3 regions of the Clostridium sp. Marseille-QA1073 genome follow, and region 2 is predicted to be linked to each of the others. Evidence: riboswitches for the same ligand, from Rfam matches in the RefSeq annotation. Region 2 holds a riboswitch; each other region holds the start of a gene.
The links. Region 2 has a riboswitch for thiamine pyrophosphate ahead of thiE (thiamine phosphate synthase). Riboswitches for the same ligand answer to the same signal wherever they lie in the genome.
Positions count from the first base shown of each region.

Region 1: linked by a shared signal. The riboswitch ahead of thiW (energy coupling factor transporter S component ThiW) and the one ahead of thiE (thiamine phosphate synthase) in region 2 are both predicted to bind thiamine pyrophosphate.
Region 3: linked by a shared signal. The riboswitch ahead of thiT (energy-coupled thiamine transporter ThiT) and the one ahead of thiE (thiamine phosphate synthase) in region 2 are both predicted to bind thiamine pyrophosphate.

Region 1 is NZ_JBSVQM010000017.1:70,850-76,896, reverse strand. Features, by position in the region: gene ACY1IQ_RS14850 (GGDEF domain-containing protein) at 1-861, shown strand, start outside; partial or broken gene ACY1IQ_RS14845 (metallophosphoesterase family protein) at 1,151-1,792, shown strand; gene ACY1IQ_RS14840 (pyruvate kinase alpha/beta domain-containing protein) at 1,928-2,473, shown strand; gene ACY1IQ_RS14835 (hemerythrin domain-containing protein) at 2,585-2,989, shown strand; TPP riboswitch at 3,053-3,161, shown strand; gene thiW (energy coupling factor transporter S component ThiW) at 3,310-3,792, shown strand; gene thiM (hydroxyethylthiazole kinase) at 3,931-4,785, shown strand; gene ACY1IQ_RS14820 (NAD(P)-dependent malic enzyme) at 5,024-6,047, shown strand, end outside.
Region 2 is NZ_JBSVQM010000038.1:15,980-22,026, forward strand. Features, by position in the region: gene ACY1IQ_RS20150 (ZIP family metal transporter) at 1-479, shown strand, start outside; gene ACY1IQ_RS20155 (PKD domain-containing protein) at 695-1,165, opposite strand; gene lipA (lipoyl synthase) at 1,592-2,458, shown strand; gene ACY1IQ_RS20165 (N-acetylmuramoyl-L-alanine amidase) at 3,061-3,867, shown strand; TPP riboswitch at 3,967-4,067, shown strand; gene thiE (thiamine phosphate synthase) at 4,073-5,236, shown strand; gene thiC (phosphomethylpyrimidine synthase ThiC) at 5,205-6,047, shown strand, end outside.
Region 3 is NZ_JBSVQM010000011.1:89,520-95,566, forward strand. Features, by position in the region: gene ACY1IQ_RS11735 (hypothetical protein) at 1-1,826, shown strand, start outside; gene ACY1IQ_RS11740 (hypothetical protein) at 2,173-2,751, shown strand; gene ACY1IQ_RS11745 (hypothetical protein) at 2,856-3,668, shown strand; gene thiT (energy-coupled thiamine transporter ThiT) at 3,702-4,331, opposite strand; TPP riboswitch at 4,523-4,623, opposite strand; gene ACY1IQ_RS11755 (hypothetical protein) at 4,679-4,858, opposite strand; gene ACY1IQ_RS11760 (GGDEF domain-containing protein) at 5,141-6,047, shown strand, end outside.

The DNA.
Region 1 (6,047 bases), on a different contig from region 2:
AAGGAAAAGTTAGATTTTTTTAAAACTATATATGATAGTATAAGAATTATTGATCCTGTAAAGAAAAATGTAATGGATTATAAAGAAAGTAGTATTAAAGAAACTAACGAAATTTGCTATAAATATTGGAGTAGTCAGAAGATTTGTGATAATTGTATTGCAATGAGAGCTTATATAGAAAATGATACCTTTATGAAACTAGAAAATACAGCTGAAAAGCTTTTTATGGTTACAGCTATACCCACAGAAATTCAGCAGCATAAAATTGTTTTAGAGTTATTTAAAGATGTTACAAACACTATGATGGTAGGTAGTGGAGAATATGAAAGTGGACGTAGCTTAAAAAACTCTTTAGTTGATATGAATAATATGGTTGTTAAAGATGACTTAACTAATATATTTAACAGAAGATATATCAGCGAAAGATTACCTGCTGATATTATAAAAAGTGTTATTGAGGGAAAACCTTTGTCAGTATTAATAGCAGATATTGATAAGTTTAAAGAAATTAACGATACTTTTGGACATATTGTTGGTGATTTTGTAATAAAAGAAATTGCTAACATTTTATTAGGTTGTATTAGAGGCGATATAGACTGGATTGCAAGATACGGTGGAGATGAATTTTTAATATGCCTTAATAATACAAGTAATAATTCTGCCTATAGTATTGCAGAAAGAATGAGAGTGAAAATTGAGGAAAAGATAATTCAAATTGAAGATAAGAAAATAGAAATCTTTGCTTCCTTTGGTATATTCACTATGTTTAAAGAGCAATTGACTAGTGAAGAAATAATTGCTTTAGCAGACCGAAATCTATATGAAGCTAAAAAAAGAGGCAGAAATAATGTGGTTAAATAAAATTTAATCATATTTTAAAGTAGATATTTAAAATATAGATATCCTAGGTGATAGGCTAAAATATATCTTAAAAAATAAATTTTCTATAAAAATAGTATAAACCCTTAAAATTAAGAATGGTGGATTTTTATTATGTAAATTAAAGATATTTCTTAGATAGATAAGAAATATCTTTAATTTTATATAGAAAAGATAATATATCATGTTTACAGTTAAAAATGATAAAATAAATGCATGATTGGAAAAGATAATTAAAGTTATTAAGATTTTAATTTAATGTGGAGGAAATATGAATTTATTTGTTATAGGTGATGTTCATGGATGTTATTTAGAGCTTAAAAAACTTATTGAAGAACATTGGAATAGTAAGGATGAGTTATTTATTCAAGTTGGAGATTTAATTGATAGGGGAAGTTTTTCACCTAAAACTGTGGAATATTGTAGAGAATTAAAAGAATAGTTTCCTAGTAATGTGGTATTTTTAGAAGGAAATCATGAATTTGAAATTATATATCATTTCTTAAATGAACCTAATGAAAATTGGTTAAGGCAGTGTGGATATGAAACTTTAGAGCAATATAAAAGTGAAAATAAAAATCCAATTGAAGATGTAAATTGGTTTTTAACTTTACCTTTATATTGGGAAAATGAGAATATATTTATAAGTCATGCAGGCCTATCTGAAATTACTTTAAATTGCTTTGATGAAACAGACCCCCATGGGGTTCTATGGAACAGAGGGAAAATAAAAAATATAAATAAATTACAAATAATTGGACATACTCCCTGTGAAAATAGGGAACCTATTTATAATGAGGAAGAGAATTCTTTGAATATTGATACAGGAGCTGGGTATAAAGAGGGAGTTTTAACCTGCGTTAAATTAAATGAAAAAGGAGAAATATTAAAAATTATAAAGATTAATACTTAATATTATTTGGAGAATTATATTTTTATTTTAATGCATTTAAATAGCTTTATTTAATGAATAAAAGGATTTTAGAAGAAACTATGGAACTTATCTATAACAGGAATTTTAATATTAAATAATAAAAGGAGAATGATTATGTATTTTGAAAAAGCAGGAAGAGAGAATACTATAAAAACAATTGAACTTGCAGTTAAAACTGCAAAGGAAAGAGGAATTAAAAATATAGTTGTGGCTTCTAGTGCAGGAGATACTGCTTTACTATTAAAAGATAGTGGATTAAATGTAGTAGTTGTTACTCATGTTAATGGTTTTAGAGAAGCTGGTATTCAAGAAATAAGTGAGGAAAGAATGGAAGAATTAAAGAGCTGTGGATTTAAGGTATATACAAGTACTCACGTATTGTCTGGTGCTGAAAGAGCTCTTTCAACAAAATTTGGAGGAATTTCTCCTGTAGAGGTTATGGCTTATAGTTTACGTATGTTTGGACAAGGTGTTAAAGTGGCAGTAGAAGTAGCTACAATGGCACTAGATGGAGGGACTATACCATATGGAGAAGATATAATTTCTATAGGTGGCTCAGGGAAAGGTGCAGATACGGCAATAATATTAACTCCAGCACATGGTTCAGCTATACTAGATACAAAAATTAAAGAAATAATTTGTAAGCCATATAATTTTTAATAAATTCCTTTATTTAATAAAATTTACAAAGTGTAATAAATGTTACAGAAATATTTGCCTAAAAGTAATAGAATTATGTTAAAATAAGAATTTTACTTTGGGGGTACTTTTATGGCTAATATTAATAATTTAACTAGACAACATATTGAAATCTTAGAGATGATTTATAATATAAAGAAGCTTATAAATAAAGATTTAGAAGTGGAATGCAGTGAAATTGCAAAAAATATAAATTTACTATCAGGAAAGCTAAGAATTCACTTAGAGAGTGAAGATAAATTCCTATATCCAAACTTATTAAAAAATGAAAATGAAAAAATTAAAAATATAGCTAAGTGTTACATTGATGAGATGGGAGATATACTTAGTATATTTAATAATTATAAAAATCAATTTAATACTAGGAGTAAGATAATTAATAATAAAGATAAATTTATTATTAATACAAAAGAGGTTTTTGATAAAATAGAAAAAAGAATGGAAAGAGAAGATAGAGAGCTATATAAATTACTCTAAGATGTATTAAATAAATAAGTTGAATATACAGAAACAAGATGTTAATATTAAACTATAAAGAAAATATTTGCACAGGGGAGCTAGTAAAACTGGCTGAGAGTAAAAGTGTGTACTTTTAGACCCTTAACCTGAACTGGATAATACCAGCGTAGGAAGTGTGTTTGGGATATTTAAATTTATCCTATATTTATGCTGTAAACATAAGCACAAATCCAAAACTGGATTTGTGCTTTTTTAATTTTAAAATATTCAGTAAATTTGAGAATTATCTTAAATTGCATCATTAGCTATGCACAATAAATTTAAAAGGGGGAATCTTTATGAAAACTAAAAAAATAGTATTATCTGCTATGTTTATTGCTATAGGCGTATTAGGGTCATCTATTTATATTCCTATGGGCGTTGCAAAGTGTTTTCCTGTACAACATGCTATAAATGTTGTATCTGCAATAGCGTTGGGACCTGTAAATGGAGCAGCTATAGCCTTTTGTATATCACTACTTAGAAATATTTTTGGCACAGGGACCTTACTTGCTTTTTCTGGCAGTATGGTAGGGGCAACTTTAGCAGGTTATTTTTATAAAAAAACAAAGAAAAATTTCATGGCAGTAATAGGAGAAGTAATAGGAACAGGAATACTAGGATCATTGATGTCCTTTCCTATAGCTAAATTAATTATGGGAAAATCAGTAGGTGCCTTTGCTTTTATAATACCTTTTGGTGTAAGTACAGTAGTAGGAAGTGTAATTGCTTATCTTTTAATTATGGTATTTGAGAAAACTAAAGTTATGAAAACTATTTAATCTTATATAAGGTTAAATATCTATAATTGTAGGGTAAGTTTAGAGTTTAAGGATATCAATTGATAATTAAAGATAATTCTCATAAAGTTTTATAATTGTTAATTTTAAATAATTGTTTAGAATAAGGGGGAACAAAATTTGAGTGAGTATAAACATATAGAAGATGTACTTGAAAAGGGAGGTACTATTTTGGGGCTTATAAAAGATAAAAAGCCATTAATACATCAAATAACTAACTATGTAAGTTGTAATGATTGCGCAAATATAACTTTGGCCTTAGGAGCTTCTCCAATAATGAGTGAAGATGCAGAAGAAGTAGAAGAAATAGTATCTCAGTCTTCAGCACTTCTTATAAATATAGGTATGTTAACAAAAGATACACTAAAATCTATGATATTGGCAGGGAAAAAGGCTAATAGTTTAAATATACCTGTAGTATTAGATCCTGTAGGAATAGCTGCATCCAACTTTAGAAAGAGTTCTATTGAAAAACTATTAAAGGAAATCAACTTTTCTGTAATTAAAGGAAATCTTTCAGAAATCAAAGCCTTATGTGGACTTAAAACCAATTCTAAAGGGGTAGATAGTGAGGAAAATGAAGAGGGTATTGATTATATAAAAGAAGGAAAAGCTTTAGCTGAAGCTTTAAGCTATAAATTAAATTCAGTAATATGCATAACTGGAAAGATAGATATTATATGCTATAAAGATATATGTTATATAGTAGAAAATGGACATAGCATTATGAGTAAGGTCACTGCCATGGGATGTATGATGGGAGCTGTAATTGCAACATTAGTTTCCGTAACTAAAGAGCATTTAATATCAACCCTAATAGCAGTAACATTACTAGGAATTTGTGGTGAATTAGCTGAAAGAGAGATAAAAAAAGGAATCGAAGGCAGCGGAACTTTTAAAATAAAATTTTTAGACCAAGTATATAATTTTTCAGAGGAGAAATTATATACAAACCAAAAAGTTTATAAAGTGTAATTAATATATTTTATTAAAAAGATGCTTTAATTTATAGACTTTTTGATTTTGAACAGCTGCTTATAATAATTAGATAAATATTATAAAAAGGAAATTAAAATTAAATTTAACATATAATTCTGTCTTACAAGTTGTATTTGTATTCAATAATATATATTATAAAGATAGATATTATTTAGTTTATACAGTAGTGTAAACTAGTAAAATTAGAAATTATTTTTATAATGGAGGATTTACTATGAACTTAAAAGAGACAGCATTAAAGTTTCATAAAGATTTTCAAGGGAAAATTGCACTTCACTGTAAGGTACCGGTAAATAATAAAGAAGATATGACACTAGCGTATACACCAGGAGTAGCAGAGCCTTGTATGGAAATAAGCAAAGATTATGATAAGGTTTATGATTATACATCAAAAGGAAATTGGGTAGCTGTAGTAACTAATGGTACTGCGGTATTAGGTCTTGGAGATATAGGGGCAGCAGCAGGACTACCAGTTATGGAAGGAAAATCAGTATTATTTAAAGCTTTTGCAGGAGTAGATGCTTTTCCTATATGTCTTGACACAAAGGATAGCAAAAAGATAATAGAAACTGTTAAATTAATGGAAAGCTCATTTGGAGGCGTTAACCTAGAAGACATAAAAGCTCCAGAATGCTTTGAAATAGAAGAAGAGCTTAAAAAAATATGCAATATTCCAATATTCCATGATGATCAACATGGTACAGCAGTAGTTTCATTAGCTTGCTTATTTAATGCAGTAAAATTAGCTAATAAGAAAATGGAAGATATAAAAGTAGTTATTAATGGTGCAGGTGCAGCAGGAATAGCCATAGCAAAATTACTTATAAGATTGAATGTAAAAGATGTAATACTTTGCGATACTCAAGGAGCTATATACGAAGGCCGCACGGTAAAAATGAATAAATATAAAGAAGAGATGGCTAAAATATCTAATAAGGATAAAGAACAAGGAACTTTAGAAGAAGTTTTAAAAGGTAAAGATGTATTCTTAGGAGTATCTGTAGCTAACTGTGTTACTAGTGAAATGGTTAAATCTATGAACAAAGATGCTATAGTTATGGCAATGGCGAATCCTAATCCAGAAATATTACCTAACATTGCAAAAGAAGCAGGAGCTAAGGTTGTTTGTACTGGTAGATCAGACTTTCCAAACCAAGTTAATAATGTACTAGCTTTTCCAGGAATATTTAGAGGAGCTTTAGATGTTAGAGCTTCAGAAATAAATGACGAAATGAAAA
Region 2 (6,047 bases):
AGGGGCTTCCATCATCTTTAAAACGTACCACAATGCTTGTATTTGCAGTAACTCTACACAATATTCCAGAAGGTTTAGCTGTTGGACTTGCTTTTGGACTTGCAGGAAGTGGACATTCTACAGTTAGCATTGCATCGGCATCAGCTCTTGCAATTGGAATGGCACTACAAAACTTCCCAGAAGGGGCAGCTATATCATTGCCACTTAAAAAAGAAGGATTATCAAATACAAAAGCTTTTATATATGGAGCGTTGTCAGGCATAGTGGAACCTATAGCTGGAATTATTGGAGTATTGTTAGTTGGTTCAATTCAAGGAATTATGCCTTGGTTTTTATCCTTTGCAGCAGGTGCTATGATATACGTGGTAGTAGAAGAATTAATACCTGAAGCTCATCTAGGAGAGCATTCGCATTCAGGAACTATAGGAGTAATGGTTGGTTTTCTTATTATGATGGTTCTTGATGTGGCGTTAGGATAGATAGTCTTTTTATAGATAGATAAAAAATAACAGCCTTGATGACTTTTTTGTGCATCAAGGCTGTTATCAATTTAATACTATCTAATGATAATTTTTAAATCAGACTAAGTCTTTTTTCTCTGACTTCATTGCATAGATAATGATTCTAGTAGTGGTATATATATCATTTATTTTTATTTCAACTTCCATGGAAGTACCTCTAAGGATTACGCAAATTATCTTACTTCAATAATTTGTGTTCCTTCTCCACTATAAAATATCGTATTAAGATGTTCTCCTGGCCTAGTTTGTAAAGGGGAACATTTTATACTAACTTTTACAGTATATATTCCAGGTTTTGCATAAGTATGTCTTGGTGAATTACTCTTACTAGTGTTTCCATCACCAAAATCCCATAAATATTTTGTAGTATAGGATGAATTCGAAATTAAGTAAGGTTCATTTCCATTAAAATCTTTAAAATTAGCTTTAAAATCGAAAGTGCTATTTATCAAACCAATAGGTCCAGAAGGTCCTTTAAGTGATTGAATGTCTACTTTTAAAGGTATAACCTCATATGCTGGATATCCTTGAAGAGATACATCTGTTAAATTTTTTGCTGAAACATTGATGAAAGAGCATAGTAAAACAGTTAATACTAGTGTAGTTAATGAAATTATTTTTTTAAAAAAACTCTTTTTGACCATAATAAATTTCCTCCCTTAATATCATTAAATTAAATTCACTAGATAAAATTTATTACTATTAATTCCATTGCATCCCCCTTTAGATAATACATAAAGTATATATTCCATATTTGTTAACAACTGTTACCGATATATTATAATATTGTAAATGAATGGTAAGGAAGAAAAATTAATAGGTATTTTAAATATTTAAAAATACCTAGTCTAAAATTTGTTTTAAATATGAAAAATATTTATTATTAAATGAACTTTTAAAATGTTTAATATGCATAAACATGTTATATATAGAATGCAATACAAGAAAAAATATATTACTTTACTATAATATTACAATTTTTCTTTTAAATTGATGTTATAATTTATATATAAGTAATTATGATATATAGCTTAAAGTTAAAAGGGAGTATATGAAATAGAGGTGGGTTAATGACATATTTAAGAAAACCAGAATGGTTAAAGGTAAAATTACAAAGTGGTAGAAATATCAATAAGGTTAGTTCTTTGCTAAGCCAGTATAAGTTAAATACAGTTTGTGAAGAAGCAGGATGCCCTAATCATGGAGAATGTTATAATAAATGTACAGCAGCATTTATGATTTTAGGTAAAAATTGCACTAGAAATTGTAAGTTTTGTAAGGTTACAAAAGATGCCCCAGAAAAAGTTGATCCGATGGAACCATATAATTTAGCGCAAACTGTAAAGGAAATGAACCTAAAACATGTAGTAATTACTTCAGTTACAAGGGATGATTTACTTGATGGTGGAGCTAATCATTTTGCAAAAACTGTAAAAGAAATAAAAAAGCTAGATAGAAAAGTTACGACAGAGGTGTTAATACCCGATTTTAAAGGCGACATTGAGGCATTGAAAACAGTAGTGAATTCTAATCCTGAAATAATTAATCATAATATTGAAACTGTAAAAAATTTATATAATAAAGTTCGTCCTATGGCAATTTATAAAAGATCTCTAGAGCTTTTACAAAACGTAAAAATGCTAAATCCAAATATTTTAACCAAATCTGGATTTATGGTAGGATTAGGTGAAAGTGAGGAAGAGGTTATAGAATTGATGAAGGATTTAAAGAAAGTAGATTGCGATATATTAACTATAGGACAGTATTTAATGCCATCAAAAGAACATATAGATGTTGTAGAATATATTCATCCTAATACTTTTAAAAAATATGAAACTATCGGTAAAGATTTAGGCTTTAAATTTGTGGCTAGTGGGCCATTAGTAAGAAGTTCCTACTATGCGGCAGAAGTTTTTGAAAGCTTATTAAAAGCTTAGAATATAGAATTATATTGTATTTAAATTAAAGACCCAATGCTCTTTTACGGCACTGGGTTTTCAATTTGATTAGTAATTGCTAACTATTTTTTAGTTATAATATAATCTATATATTGATAAATAAGACATTTCTACAATAATAGGTATATAGTAAAATTTAAGGAGTGAAATATATACATGCTTATTTTTATACTAATATTAATAAATATACCAATTTATAAGGCTATATTTAAGTTAATATTTAATAGTATTGATGATTTAAATGAAAGTATTAGGTATTCCTTTACACCAGATTTCTTTTCACTTTTCCGAGGGGAGTATTTTAAAGATAAAATGGCAGAATTTAAGCTTAGCTGCTTTATAATTTCTTGCATACTTGTAGTTACGGTGGAGTATTTTTTCCTTAGCAAAATAATACAGTGGTTTACGAGCTAATTTATATGCTTTGTTTCTCATAACTATTAATTTATTAGTGAAAAATCTATAATAGAGAAGCTTCTATAGAAACCTATGAGTTTGATTAATACAACTTAAAAATAAAATCATACTTCATATATTGATAATCCTTTTATATGCATATATATAATTGAGGTGATAATATTATGGCACTGATAAATAAAGGTGATAAACTAACTATATCTGCAGGACATTGTACTAAAACAGACTCTGGCGCTGTAGGATATAGGATTGAAGCTGAATTAAATAAATCAATAACCAAAGAATTTGTTAAATTATGCAATAAATACAATTTAACAATATATGATGTGACACCATATGGTGAAGATTTATCTGCAAATGAACGCCTAGTAGTAGAAGTAAATAGAGCTAATAATTATAAATCGAAACTTCATATATGCATGCATCATAACTCCTCTGATGGAAATGGTTATGGTACAGAAGTATATGTGTTTTCCAATTCTGGACTAGCTTCAAGTTATGCTAAAGCAGTAGTTGATGCCATATCTAATTTAGGATTTAGAAATAGAGGAGTAAAAGAAAATAAAAGCTTATACGTTCCTAGAGAAACTAATATGTCTTGTATATTACCAGAAGTTGCATTTGTAGATAATAAAAATGATATGAATTTATGGCAAAAACTTGGGCCCTATACCATAGCTAAAAGTATATTTAAAGCCTTAACTGGTATTGATGATAATAATAAAGAAACTATTCCAGCTATGCCTGTAAAAAATATGGAAGATGATGATTATTCCATCAAAGATAAAATAGCACAAATCACTGCCGATATTTTAAATGTAAGAAGTGGACCTAGTATAAACTATTCAGTAATTGGACAACTAAAAAAGAATGATAAAGTTAAGTTATATAAAAAATCTAATGGTTGGTATTCTATATATTATGGCAATAGTGGAGGATATATAAATAGTAGTTATGCAAAGATTTTATAAGTCTAATATCCATTTAATAGAATTTATAATTTGATTATTTCTAGATATATGTTGCAAAAATATTAAATATTGTTATAATGAAGTTAAAGAATTAAATAACCTTATTGCTAGGGGTGCCTTATGGCTGAGAGGGCAGATTTTGCCTAACCCTTGAACCTGATGTGGTTAATACCACCGTAGGGAAGCAGAGTAAATGCACTTTTATATGTATTTTAAGCTTGCCTTTGGCAAGCTTTTTAATTTTAATAAAAGTACATTAAAAATAATAACCTTTCAACATTTTGTTTTAGGAGGTGATAGTATTTTGTCTATATATAGAATTATTGATGCAAATATAAATAGGGTATCTGAAGGTGTTAGAGTATTAGAGGACCTATGTAGATTCTACTATAATGATGAAATAAAAACTAAAGAACTTAGACAATTAAGACATGATGTAAGAAAAACTTTTGACAGTGATGAACTTATAACTTATAGAGATTCAGTAAATGATATTGGTGCTGCTATATCTTTAAAAACTACTGTAGATAAAAAAGAAACTATTGAAGCATTAATAAAATCTAATTTTAAAAGGATACAAGAAGGACTAAGAACTATTGAGGAATTATTAAAAGTATTAGGCTACTATGAATATGGTAAAAAATATGAGACTTTAAGGTTTAAATCTTATTATCTTGAAAAAACTTATCCAAGTAGAAAGTTTTATTTTAAAGACAATATTTATGCTATTTTAGGAGAAGATTTTTCTAATGGAAGAGATAATATTCAACTAACTAAAGAACTAATTGAAAGTGGTATTAAAATAATTCAATATAGAGAGAAAAATAAAGACAAAGTTTACAAATTAAATCAATGTAAAATTATTAGAGAGTTAACTAAAAAAAATAATGTAACCTTTATTGTAAATGATGATATTGATATTGCATTAGCAGTAAAAGCTGATGGTATACATTTAGGGCAAGAAGATATGGATTCACTAGAAGCAAGAAAAATAGCACCTAATATGATAATTGGACTTTCTACTCATAATAAGAATCAAGCTCTTTTAGCTTTAGAAAAGAAGGTTGATTACATAGGTATAGGCCCAATATTTAATACTACAACTAAAAAAGATGTAGAATATTCAGAAGGGCTAGAATATTTAAAATGGGTGTCAAAAAATATAAAATTACCCTCCGTAACAATAGGTGGCATAAAAGAAGAAAATTTAATGGATGTAATAAGCCATGGAGGCAAATGCTTTGCTATGATTTCTGAACTTATTAGTACAGAAAATATAAAGGCTAAAGTTAATAATATTAGAAAAATAATAAATGGGATAAATGAGGAGGATAACTATGAACTACACAACTCAAATGGATGCTGCTAAAAAGCACATTATAACAAAGGAAATGAAGATTGTTGCAGAAAAGGAAAACATAGATATAGAACAGTTAAGAATTTTAGTTGCAGAGGGTAAAATAGCAATACCTGCAAATAAGAATCATAAGAGCTTGTCACCAGAAGGTGTTGGACAAGGTCTTAGAACGAAAATTAATGTAAATCTAGGTATATCAAAGGATTGTGCTAATATTGAAGCGGAACTTGAAAAAGTCAAAATAGCCTTAGAAATGAAAGCAGAAGCTATAATGGATTTAAGTAATTATGGTAAAACTTATGATTTTAGAAAAAAACTAATAGATATGTCACCTGCAATGATTGGTACTGTTCCAATGTATGATGTAGTGGGATTTTATGATAAAGAACTCAAGGATATAACTGTAGATGAGTTTTTCGATGTAGTTGAAAAACATGCTATGGATGGAGTAGATTTTGTTACTATCCATGCGGGCTTAAATAGAGAGACTATAAATACTTTTAAACGAAATAAAAGACTTACTAACATAGTTTCAAGAGGTGGATCATTACTATTTGCTTGGATGGAATTAAATAATCAGGAAAATCCATTTTATGAGCATTTTGATAGATTACTGGACATTTGTGAAAAATATGATCTAACATTAAGTTTAGGTGATGCTTGCAGACCAGGCTCTATAAATGATGCTACTGATGCCTGTCAAATAAAAGAACTTATGATATTAGGAGAACTTACTTTAAGAGCATGGGAAAGAAATGTACAAGTTATAATTGAAGGACCAGGTCATATGGCTATTAACGAAATAGAAGCTAATATGTTACTT
Region 3 (6,047 bases), on a different contig from region 2:
GAGCCGATGTTACTTATGAATATGACATGAATAATATAGCAGATAGTGGTATAAGCGCTGATAAAATAGCAGGAGCAGCTATCGTTAAATTGGATGGTAACAAAATTGGATGTATAATGCATGGATTTATTACTTCAGATGTATCTAAGGATTGGAAAGACTATGAGGTTGTTTCAGAAGAAGATATGAAGCCTATGCCAAGAGAAGTTATATTTGATGAATATGAACAACGAATAGAAGCTGTAAAAGAAAATAATTTAGAAGAAAGTAATACAGCAAAAAATGATATAGAAGAAAGTAGTATAGTAAAAAGTGATGAATATGAACAACGAATAGAAGCTGTAAAAGAAAATAATTTAGAAGAAAATAATACAGCAAAAAATGATATAGAAGAAATTAATATAGCAAAAAATGATGTAGTAGAAAGTGATATAGAAGAAAATATAGCTACTGCTAAGAATGATATGGAAAACTCTGAATTAGATGAAGAAATGAGAAAGAAAAAACATAAGTCTGATTGCGGCTGTAAAGAGAAAGATGATCATAAGAAAGAGGAAAAGAAAGAATATAAAAAAGAAGAGAAGAAAAAAGAAGAGAAGAAAAAAGAGAAGAAAGAAGAAAAGATGGATAAATGCAAAGAGCATGAATATGATAAGCATGATCATAAAGAGAAAAAGGAACATTATGATGATTATAAAGATAAAGAAGAGCATCATAAAGAGCATAAACATTGTAATGATCATAAAATGAAAAAGGATTGTGAGTACATGAAAAAAGATCACGATCATAAAATGAAGAAAGATTGTGATTATATGGAAAAAGAATATGAGTATATGAAAGAGGATTGTAGTCATATGAAGAAAGATTGGGATCATATGAACAAGTCTCATGATTATAAAATGAAAAAAGATTGTAATTACATGGAAGAAGAATATGAATATATGAAAGAAGATTGTAGTCATATGAAGAAAGATTGGGATCATATGAATAAATCTCATGATTATAAAATGAAAAAAGATTGTAATTATATGGAAAAAGAATATGAATATATGAAAGACGATTGTAATTATATGAAAAAAGATTATGATCATAAAATGAAGAAAGAATATGATTATATGAAAAAAGATTGCGATTATATGAAGAAAGATTATGAACATATGAATAAACATTATAACCATGAAATGCAAAAAGGCTATGAACATATGAAAAAGGATTATGATCATATGAATAAATATTATGATTATATGAAAAAAGATTGTGATTATATGAATAAAGAATATGGCCCTAAAATGGAAAAGCATTATGAGCATATGAAAAAAGATTATGATCATAAAATGAAACATGAGTGTTATCCTAATCATGAAGAGCATGAAAAAATGTACGAGAAAAATGATAGCTACAAAAAAGATACTAAGAGTATGATGACTAAATTCTTTAAAGATATAGTTAAAGAGTTTGAGAAAATGGATAATTATGATGATATTAAAAATTGTGCATGGTATAAAGTACCAGTGGAAAAAATGGAAGAGATGTACTGCATGCATGATTATAAGAAATATACGGTAATTTATTATCCGATGATTTGTTATTATCCTTACATTGCAAAGCATAAACATTTTATGATAGGTCATAAGTATGATATTAATGGAAATCTAAAATATATCGTATATGCGTTACCTGGCAAAAAATCTGAATCCGATCAGCCATATGGAGGAAAGACAGGATTTGTAGCATGGATGCCACATAAAAATGATGCTGAAATGGGATATTGGTTAATGTTCTATGATTTCAAAAATTCTACAGTAGTAGTACCAGTTAAAAGATAATATAAAAAAATAAAATGAGGGGAAAATTTCCCTTCATTTTTTATTATTGCTTAGCATCAATAAATTTTCAGTATTGAGTAAAGCAGTAAATACATTTACTTTATATATAAAAGATAAATTTTTAACATTTTAAAACTATTCATTGTAATATTTTATGTATATTATAATGTAAATAGGTAGAGATTAGCTTTTTATATTGTACAAAATATTCTTCTAATTTTTAATTAAGTATTCACCTTATAAGTCTTAAGATATAGCTAAAATTTAATAAAGTTACAATCTTTTCTAATAATTTAATATTAGCATTCATATATTATATTAATAATAATTTATGGAGGAAAATTTGATGAAGGTATTAACGATAAATAAGAGAAAAACTGGATTAGCGATCATAATGGTTGGTCTTATGATTTTAATAATTGGTCTTGGAAATTACTTTGAAGAAAAACTAAAAATTGCTACATTGACACAAAATAATATAGGATCCTTCAAAACATATAAAATAGAAGAAGAGATTACTTATGGATTGCCTGAATCTTGGATTAGTAGCGAGACTAAAGTAAGTAATGAGAAAATTAAATATCATAGTGATTTTATTTCTGATGATAATATAATTAAAGGATATATAGAACTTTGGGATGAAAATGAGGACATACAGTCTATAATCAAGGAAAATGAAAAACATATAAGAGGTATAGGTATTGATGATTATAAAGTAATTAAGTCAAACATAGGGAAAGATGAAGCTTATGTAATGCAATATAATATTTCTCTTTCTAAAGATGATTTTTATAGAACATATGATTATTTTTTAAATTTGAATGGAAATAAAATAAAATCAAGTTTCTATATAAAAGATAAAAGTTATAAAGAAAATATTCCTATAATATTTGAAAATATAATGAAGACTTTTAAAATCAATTAATATTTGATTTAATATCATATAAGTATTATAATTAAAGATATAAAAATTAAAGGAGAAGCAACATCCGCTTCTCTTTTATTAATTTTATAGTGTGGAGGAAAATTGTGTATAAGTTAAAGAAGTATGCAACAGTATTATTAATATTTCTAGTAAATGTAATGATATTTACTGGTTGTAGTGTGCTAAAGAGTAATAACAATGCTTTTGAATTTATGAAAGAAAAAAAAGCAACTAAAATCACTATTCAAAGCACAAGAGATAAAAGTTATAAATTTACTGTTACTGATGTTGGGGTAGCACAAGAAATATATAAAATTCTATCAAGTGCTAAAGAAGTTGATACAAAAAGTCCATTAGAAGCAGATTATATTTTTGAAATTTATGAAGGACCTGATAAGATTCATAAATTCAATTATATTGCTGGATTAGACAAAAATGATGGTGCAAATTTTTATAATGATGATAAAAACTATATAGTATCAAAACGACTTGATAATGATATAATTAAAAATTTCTGGAATATAAGAAAACCTATAGATTTTCAAAATGTTTATTATGATACAATATACGAGGCAGTAGACATGTATAAGAAGAGTAAAGAAGATAATCCTAAAATAGGAATTAATATGAGTTCAGATTTAGAGATGTCAAAATTTATTTTGTCTACTGATTTATTGAATTTTGAGCAAAGGCTTAATAAGCTGTCTGATGTAACTTTAGTAAAGGATGAAAATGCGGAAGATTTTGGTATAGTGGTGAATATAAATACTGAAGGGTATACTTCTACAAAATATAAAGCGATAATTACCTTTAAGGGACATGCTGGTGAGTATGAAACTAACTATTATGCAGTTAATAAGTATGAAAAAGGTGAATGGAAAATACAAATATACGAAAAGAAACCAGATGATTTTTAAATTAAAGAGCCTAGGGAGTTCCCTAGGCTCTTTTTAGGCTCTTTTAAGTTCTCTTTGTAATCTTTCAAGAGGAAGAACTGCTAATATTAATACACAGATTAATCCATCAAAGAATACATATGAAATATTGTATAAGAATGAATATACTAAAGGAGACATACCTTCTGGTGCATATGCGGCCCAAAATATAAAGCCGGAAATAAAGTGGAATACGAATCTTAGTGAGGTACCAAAAACTGTCCCCAATAATTTATTACTCTTAATTAAGCCTGAAAGACCTATTGCCATAAATGGCAGTGCATAATCAAATAATATTTGTATAGGATGAAGTATTTGAGCTGGACCAATTATAAAATCTAATACTCCTCTTAAAAATCCAGTTAAAACCCCTAGTACAGGACCATAAATATAAGAAATAATTATGATTGGAACCATACTTCCCAAAGTAACACTTCCACCATAAGGTGCATTAAATGGTTTTATAAGGCTAAGTGCTAAGGACACACCTAAGGCTACACCAATTTGAGTTATCATAGATGTAGAAAATTGGATTTTTTTAATTCTTGTAAAAGCAATAATTATTATTAGAACGCCTATTAATGTAAAAATTGTAGTACTACTACTTAAAATTTTTGATAAATTTTCTTGTAATGCATTTAACATAGTTGAACACCCCCCATTTACTTTAGACATCCAAAAGAAAATGATAAATTTAAGATGCCTTGATATATTAAAAATAAAATTGCTTTTAAAAATATACATTAAAGAAATATAAATTTAATAACTATATATTATAAAATGCTAAATATATAAAAAACCTTATGCCAATATAGGCATAAGGTATATTAATCTCCATTTTAATATAGACGCTTTCCTACGCTGGCATTATCCAGTTCAGGTACAAGGGTTAATGAATTGTCCATCTCTCAGCCATAAGGCACCCCTAGCAATTTATTAGATTTTTATTACAATTTCATTATATTATGTAACTAAAGAAAACACAATAAAAATTATAAGAAATCTGCTATTTTATTATTTAGCATAGTTGAAGAATTAGAAAAAGATATATCTACTTTATCACCAACCTTTATATGATTAGGAAGTTTACTTACAGATACATTTATGGTTATACCATCTGTAAGTTCTACAAATGCATCCGTATTATTCATATCTATTACTTTGCCAAACATTAAATCATCCTTTCAACTGTATTATAAATTTTATATTAGACTAATAAATAGACTTAGTTTGAAGATATATAAGAAGATTTACGAAAGTTTTGTATAAATATAAATTTAGAATTACTTTTCTAAAAAATAGATATTTATATATTATTTTTATCTTTTTTATAGCAAATATTCACAATTATTCTGTATAATTAAGAATAAACATATATGTTAAAAAGTGGGGTTAATATGTTGACAAATAATTTACTAGTAACATTGACTGGGGTACTGATATTAATATGTGTTATGGAGGGTTGTATAATATATAGCTACAAAAAAAGCTTAAGAGAAAGAGAAAAAAGAAAAGAAGTTTTATATGCTGTTAGTGAAAAAATAATTTCACTTAAAAATGAAAAAGAGGTTTATGATTTAATATTAAATACAGCTATAAAACTGGTACCTAAGGCGTCTAAAGGCAGCTTACTTAAAATAACAGAAGATAGAAGTGAATTTAAGTTTATATCTCTTTATGGATATTCTGATGATTTAAAAAAAATAATATTAAAAAAAGAGGAAATATACCTTCATGAAATAAATAATTTTAAGGATATTGCAATAATAAAAAATCCTAAAAAATTTAATGAAGTTTATATGGAGCCTTCAAAAAAGTATATGCTTATTTCAACGGAATCTTTAAATATACACAATACTTTAAGTGCACCTATATATTTAGATGGAGTTTTAACTGCAATATTAAATTTAGATAGTACTGTTATAGAAGAGGCTTTTTCAAGTGAAGATATACGAACAGTAAAATATATACTAAATGAATTTAGATTAGCAGTTAGAAGTCATTTAATTCAAGGAGAATTAAGAGAAAAAGCAACTTATGATAGCCTGACTTGTCTTTATAGTAGAGGCTATTTGGAACAGATAATAGAATATTATCTTAACGAATTTCATAATAAGAACTATAGAAGCTCTATAATTTTTATAGATATTAATAATTTTAAATATGTTAATGATAACTATGGACATACTATAGGTGATGAGTTATTGATAAGATTTTCTCAAGCATTAAAGTCTCATATCAATAGCAATAATTTATATGGTAGGCTAGGCGGAGATGAATTTTTAATATTATTAGATAAGTGTAGAGAAGATGAGGCAATTGAAATTATGGAAGATTTAAGAGAGATATGTAAAAATCATA